DNA from 2 places in the Streptomyces sp. NPDC008238 genome. Region 2 is predicted to be linked to the other one. Evidence: riboswitches for the same ligand, from Rfam matches in the RefSeq annotation. Region 2 holds a riboswitch; the other holds the start of a gene.

Region 1 (3,398 bases), on a different contig from region 2:
GCCCGGTCCCCTTCGCCCAGGGCCGCGCAGACCCAGACGGCGTCCGCGTCCGGCCCGATCGCGCTCAGGCCCGAGACGAGTCCGCCGCCGCCGCGGCGGGGGTCGAGCGTGCCGTCCTCGCGGAGGCTGTACGACACGGGGCCGCGGTTGGACGCGACCAGAACGCGCGCGGCATGCGAAGCGACCATGCGGCCAGCCTAGCCACGCATCCCCGACCGCAAACGTACGAGCTAGCCCAGCCGGGGGTTTCCGGCCTCCCCCGGCCTCCGGCCGGGGCGCGCGGGCCGGGGGCCTACGCCACGGCGCGGCGGTGGGCGTACTCGGGGACCGAGCGCATCGGGGGGCGTTCCTCCGTCGCGACCTCGTGGACGTGCGGCTCGAAACCGCCGCCCGGCGCCCGGTCGAACTGGGTGAGGACGGGCCGCACGAGATGGCCGCGCGCCAGCCGGATCTGCGCGGTCCGGTAGATCGCCGCCGCCATGCGGCCCAGCGCCTGGCCGTCCTGGTGGCGGTGGTGCCGGACGCCCACGTCGACCTGGGCGAGCGCGTCGAGCCCGACCGTGTTGAGCGCGTCCACCAGCAGCCCCAGCTCCACCCCGTACCCCACGGGGAACGGCAGCCGCTCCAGCAGCGAGCGCCGCGCCGCGTACTCGCCGCCGAGGGGCTGGACGAACCCCGCCAGCTGCGGCCAGTGCAGGTTGAGCAGCGGCCGCGCGACCAGCTCCGTCACCCGGCCCCCGCCGGCCGGCAGGACCGTGCCCCCGGTCTCCAGCGGCCGGTCGTACATCGCCTTGACCAGCTGCAGGTCCGGGTCCGTGAGCAGCGGCCCGACGATCCCCGACACGAACCGTGCGTCGAACTCCCGCAGGTCGGAGTCGACGAAGCAGACGATCTCCCCGCGCGTCACGAGCAGCGAGCGCCACAGCACCTCGCCCTTGCCGGGCAGTGCGGGCAGCCGGGGGAGCACCTCGTCCCGGTGGACGACGACCGCGCCCGCGGCGGCCGCGACCTCGGCCGTGCGGTCGGTGGAACCGGAGTCCAGCACGACGAGTTCGTCGACCAGCGGGACCGCCTCGCTCATCAGCTCGCGGCGGATCGTCCCGACGATCGCCCCGACCGTGGCCTCCTCGTCGAGGGCGGGCAGCACCACGCTGACCGTGCCGCGCGCACCGGCCGCGCGCTTGGCGGCGAGCAGTTGCGGCAGTGGCCTGTGGTCCGCCGTCCAGGACCGCCGCCGCAGCCAGCGGGCCACCTCGTCGAGCACTGGATCGCTCCGTTTCTGCCCGTCTCGAAGGACGGACGGCCTATGACCAGGTTCGAGGTCGTCGGTTACAGTCTTGAACACGAGGCATGACCATCGTATGTCCACGGTGATCGCGCCCCGTCTTACAAATGCCCGGGCCCTGCGCCCGGCGCCATACCGCTCATCCAGAGGGGCAGAGGGAACGGCCCGTTGAAGCCCCGGCAACCCTCCCGCCGACCGCGAGGTCCAGGTGGGGAAGGTGCCAATTCCGTCTCGCGGCGAAATGCGCCGCGAGGAAGATGAGGAGAAAGGGCCTCGCCTGACATGGCTGCGCAGACTGCTGTCACCGACGTCGCGTCCACGGATTCCCCCTTCGGCCCCGCGTCCGCGCTCTCCTGCCGCGAGTGCGGCGAGCGCTTCCCGCTGGCCCCCCTCTTCGCCTGCGAGGTCTGTTTCGGGCCGCTCGAAGTGGCGTACGACCTCCCGAGCGGCGACCCCGAGACCCTCCGCAAGCGGATCGAGTCCGGGCCGAACAACATCTGGCGCTACGCGCCGCTGCTGCCCGTCCCCGCGGACGTGGCCGCCAAGCCCAACCTCAACCCGGGCTTCACCAAGCTGGTCAAGGCCGACAACCTCGCCCGCGAACTGGGCGTCACCGGCGGCCTGTACGTCAAGGACGACTCCGGCAACCCGACGCACTCCTTCAAGGACCGGGTCGTCGCCATCGCCCTGGAGGCCGCCCGCACCTTCGGCCTCACCACGCTGTCCTGCTCCTCCACCGGCAACCTGGCCGGCGCCGTGGGCGCCGCGGCCGCCCGGGCCGGCTTCCGCTCCTGCGTGTTCATCCCGCACGACCTGGAGGAGGGCAAGGTCGTCATGGCCGCGGTCTACGGCGGCGAGCTGGTCGGCATCGAGGGCACGTACGACGACGTCAACCGCTTCTGCAGCGAGCTGATCGGCGACCCGATCGGCGAGGGCTGGGGCTTCGTCAACGTCAACCTGCGCCCCTACTACGGCGAGGGCTCCAAGACGCTCGCGTACGAGATCTGCGAGCAGCTGGGCTGGCGCCTGCCGGACAACATCGTCATCCCGATCGCCTCGGGCTCCCAGCTGACGAAGATCGACAAGGGGCTCCAGGAGCTGATCAGGCTCGGCCTGGTCGAGGACAAGCCGTACCGCATCTACGGCGCCCAGGCGGAGGGGTGCTCCCCGGTGTCCACCGCCTACAAGGCCGGGCAGGACGTCGTGCGCCCGCAGAAGCCGAACACCATCGCCAAGTCGCTCGCCATCGGCAACCCGGCGGACGGCCCCTACGTGCTGGACATCGCCCGGCGCACCGGCGGCGCGGTGGAGGACGTCACCGACGAGCAGATCGTGGACGCCATCAAGCTGCTCGCCCGGACCGAGGGCATCTTCGCCGAGACGGCCGGCGGCGTGACCGTCGGCGTGCTGCGCAAGCTCATCGAGACCGGGCAGCTCGACCCGGCCGGGGAGACCGTCGTCCTCAACACCGGCGACGGCCTCAAGACGCTGGACGCCGTCGCCCCGACCTCCCGCCCCACGGCCACCATCCGCCCGAGCCTCGACGCGTTCCGCGCCGCCGGCCTGGCCGGCTGACCCCACCGCACCGGCTGACCCAGACTGAAGGTGAACCCCGCATCATGAGCGCTACCGTCCGCATCCCCACCATCCTCCGCACCTACACCGGCGGCCTGGCCGAGGTCCCGGCCGAGGGCGGCACCCTGGCCCAGGTCATCGACTCCCTGGAGCGGAACCACCCCGGCATCTCCGCGCGGGTCCTGGACGACACGGGCAAGCTGCGCCGTTTCGTGAACGTCTACGTGAACGACGACGACGTCCGTTTCTCCGAGGGGCTGCAGACCTCGGTGGGCGAGGGCGCGTCCGTCTCGATCATCCCGGCGGTGGCCGGAGGCTGCTGAGCCGCACGGCCCGCGGGCGACAGGGGTGCCGGGTACCTCCCGGCACCCCTGTGTGCGTGAGGGGTAGTTGAAGGCCTGTACAGTTGCCCTGAGCAGGTCGCAACTCCCTGCAACGCTCTGCGCAACCCCCCTTCCCAGGGCGGTCTTGTCGACGATTTATCGCCAAATTCACGTGGCGTTTGTCGTGTTGGCCCCCTATGTCCGGTCCGAGTTGC
Region 2 (3,398 bases):
CGGCCTGGACGCCTAGGACGCCCGGGACGCCCGGGACCTGCCGCTACGCCTGGCCGCGGTCCGGCACGCAGCGGCCGTCCTCGGTGCGGTAGCGCCACTTGGCGCCCTCCGCCACGAGCTCCCGCACCGCGTCGACGAAGCGCTCCACGTGCTCGTCCGGGGTGCCCGCGCCGAAGGACACCCGGATCGCGTTGAGCGCGGGGCCGGCCCCGTCCAGGGCGGCCTCGGGGGCCCCGCACTCACCCGGCTCCTGCTCGCTGCCCCCGAGCAGGGTGCGCACCAGCGGGTGCGCGCAGAAGAGGCCGTCGCGGACGCCGATCCCGTACTCGGCGGAGAGCGCCGCCGCGAAGTGGGAGCTGTTCCAGCCCTCGACGACGAAGGAGATGACGCCGACCCGGGGGGCGTCGTCGCCGAAGAGCGAGAGCACCCTCACCTCGGGCACCTCCGCCAGTCCGGCCCGCACCCGGGCCACCAGCGCCTGCTCCCGCTCGACCAGCCGGCCGAAGCCGGCCTCCGTCAACGTGCGGCAGGCCGAGGCGATCGCGTAGGCGCCGATGACGTTGGGCGAGCCGGCCTCGTGCCGGGCGGCCGTGGTGTGCCAGTCGACGTCCACCCCGCCGTCCGCGCCGCGGGCCACCCGACGCGAGGCGCCGCCGCCGGCCAGGTAGGGCTCGGCCGCGCACAGCCAGTCGGCGCGGCCGGCGAGCACCCCGGAGCCGAACGGCGCGTACAGCTTGTGCCCGGAGAAGGCCACCCAGTCCACGTCGAGTTCCGCGATGTCGACCGGGTGGTGCGGGGCGAGCTGCGCCGCGTCCAGCACGATCCGGGCGCCGTGGGCGTGGGCCGCCGCGGCCAGTTCCCGCACCGGCCACAGCTCGCCGGTCACGTTGGAGGCCCCGGTCACGCAGACCAGCGCCGGTCCGTCCGCCACCCGGGCGGCCAGGGCCCGCTCCAGCGTCGCCACCGCCTCGGCCGGTGTGCGGGGGGCGTCGAGGTAGGTCACGTCGGCGTCCCGCCACGGCAGCAGGGAGGCGTGGTGCTCGGTCTCGAAGACGAGGACGCCGGTGCCGGCGGGCAGGACGGCGGCCAGCAGGTTCAGCGAGTCGGTGGTGGAGCGGGTGAAGACCACCTGGTCGCCGGGGCGACAGCCGAGGAACTCCGCGACCGTGGCCCGGCTCTGCTCGAACAGGTCCGTCGACAGCTGGGAGAGGTAGCCGGCCCCCCGGTGCACGCTGCCGTAGTAGGGCGCGTAGGCCGCCACGTCGTCCCAGACCCGCTGCAGCGCGGGCGCGCTGGCCGCGTAGTCGAGGGCGGCGTAGCCGACCTCGCCCCCGGTCACCAGCGGCACGAGGACCTCACGCCCCAGCACGGGCAGCGGGGTGTGGACGGTGGAGGGCAGGGCAGGGCGCGGCGACATGGCGAAGTCTCCTGGGAGCAGGCGGGAGTGAAGGAACGTCAGTGATGACGGGAAAACCCTCGGCACGACGGGCGGACGCCCGGGGAGGGTGGGTACGCGACAGGGGGCCCCGAAGGCCCTAGCGCATTCGCTTGCTCATGGAGGAACTCCTCTGACCGCGCTTGCCGCAGACCTCGCTGCCTACGGCCTGGTCATCACCCGGGGCACCCCGCCACGGAAGGAGGGTTGCCGGACAGCGGGCCGGGGCCGTTTCGCTGTCACTCGTGACCTGCGCAGCATCATGCCACACGGGTGTGACGCCGCAAGCCGCGGTCCGCATCCCGGACGGGCCGGCCCCGGGCCCCGTCCCGGGCCGTCCGCCCTGCCGCGAACGCCACGGAGGGCCGGGGCAACCGCCCCGGCCCCGGGCCCCGTCCCGGGCCGTCCGCCCTGCCGCGAACGCCACGGAGGGCCGGGGCAACCGCCCCGGCCCTCCACGGTCGTTCCCGTACGCCTGCCCTACGCGTGCGTGGCCGCGGCCCAGCGCTCCAGGGTGCGGGCGGCCGCGCCCGAGTCGATCGACTCGGCCGCCCGGGCGATCCCGGCCGCGATCCCGTCGGTCAGCCCACCGCCCGCGCCCTCCAGTGCGACCAGCGCGGCGGCCGAGTTGAGCAGCACCGCGTCGCGGACCGGGCCGGTCTCGCCGGCCATCAACCGCCGGGCGACGTCGGCGTTGTAGGCGGCGTCCGCGCCCCGCAGCGCCTCGATCGGCACCAGCTCGATGCCGACGTCGCGCGGGTCGAAGGACTCCTGCTCGACCTTCCCGTCGCGCACCACCCACACCTGGGAGGTGGCCGTGACCGTCAGCTCGTCCAGCCCGTCGTCGCCCCGGAAGACCAGCGCGGAGGAGCCGCGGCGGGCCAGGACGCCCGCGATCAGGCCGGCCATCCGGGTGTCGAAGCACCCTACGGCGGAGGCCCCCACCCGGGCCGGGTTGGTCAGCGGGCCGAGGATGTTGAACGAGGTGGGGACGCCGAGGTCGCGGCGGGCCGGGGCGGCGAACCGCATCGCGGGGTGGAACTTCGCCGCGAAGCAGAAGGTGATCCCGGTCTCCTCGGCGACCGCCGCCACCCGGGCCGCGGGCAGGTCGAGGTTGATGCCCAGCTTCTCCAGGACGTCGGAGGCCCCGCTGGCGCTGCTGGCCGCGCGGTTGCCGTGCTTGACGACCTTGGCGCCCGTGCCCGCGATGACGATGGCGGACATCGTGGAGATGTTCACCGTCCTGGCCCGGTCGCCGCCGGTGCCGACGATGTCCACGGCGGGGCCGGGGATCTCCAGCGGCTCCGCGTGCGCGTACATCGACTCGACGAGGCCGGTGACCTCCTCGACGGTCTCGCCCTTGGCCCGCAGGGCCACCATGAAGCCGGCGACCTGGGCGTCCGAGGCCTCGCCGCTCATGATCCGGTCCATCGCCCAGGCCGCCTCCGCGGCCGTGAGGTCCCTGCCGTTCAGCAGTGCGCCCAGGACGTCGGGCCAGGAGCCGCCCGCCACTGATGCGCCTCCGGCGGGGTTCACAACGCTCATGGTCCACTCCACGGGGTCTGACGTGCGGCGGGAAGTCTTCGGGCCCCAGCCTATCGGCGCGGGGGAACGGGAAAGGGCCCCGTCCATCGGATGGACGGGACCCTGCCCGGTGGCACAGCTTCAGTGATCAGTGGTGACCGTGGCCGCTCGTGATCTCCTCGTACTCCTCGACGGTGGGCTTGTCGATCTGCGTTCCCTCGCCGTAGTAGCCGCGGGACAGCCTGGCGCGCAGCTTCGCGGTGCGGCCGACCTTCTTCTCCACGCCGTTCTCGTCGACCTCGGGGCCGACGTCGAGCGGCTTGGGCTGCTCGTGCGCGGTGAGCTTGAACAGCGAGCCCTGCTCCAGCGGCTCGTGGATCTCGATGAACTCACCGTGCGGGAGCCGCTTGATGATGCCGGTCTCGCGACCGTGCAGCAC

Evidence for each region. Region 2 has a riboswitch for S-adenosylmethionine ahead of ACFZAU_RS23735 (aminotransferase class V-fold PLP-dependent enzyme). Riboswitches for the same ligand answer to the same signal wherever they lie in the genome.
Region 1: it holds a riboswitch for S-adenosylmethionine, as region 2 does, so the genes downstream of both, thrC (threonine synthase) here and ACFZAU_RS23735 (aminotransferase class V-fold PLP-dependent enzyme) in region 2, are expected to answer to the same signal.

What each region holds. Positions count from the first base shown of each region.
Region 1 is NZ_JBIBGK010000003.1:694,705-698,102, forward strand. It holds gene ACFZAU_RS12070 (alpha,alpha-trehalose-phosphate synthase (UDP-forming)) at 1-188, opposite strand, end outside; gene ACFZAU_RS12075 (glucosyl-3-phosphoglycerate synthase) at 293-1,264, opposite strand; SAM riboswitch class I at 1,422-1,549, shown strand; gene thrC (threonine synthase) at 1,568-2,860, shown strand; gene ACFZAU_RS12085 (MoaD/ThiS family protein) at 2,905-3,183, shown strand.
Region 2 is NZ_JBIBGK010000012.1:7,840-11,237, forward strand. It holds gene ACFZAU_RS23730 (Lrp/AsnC family transcriptional regulator) at 1-16, shown strand, start outside; gene ACFZAU_RS23735 (aminotransferase class V-fold PLP-dependent enzyme) at 44-1,417, opposite strand; SAM riboswitch class IV at 1,570-1,686, opposite strand; gene trpD (anthranilate phosphoribosyltransferase) at 1,916-2,980, opposite strand; gene qcrB (cytochrome bc1 complex cytochrome b subunit) at 3,108-3,398, opposite strand, start outside.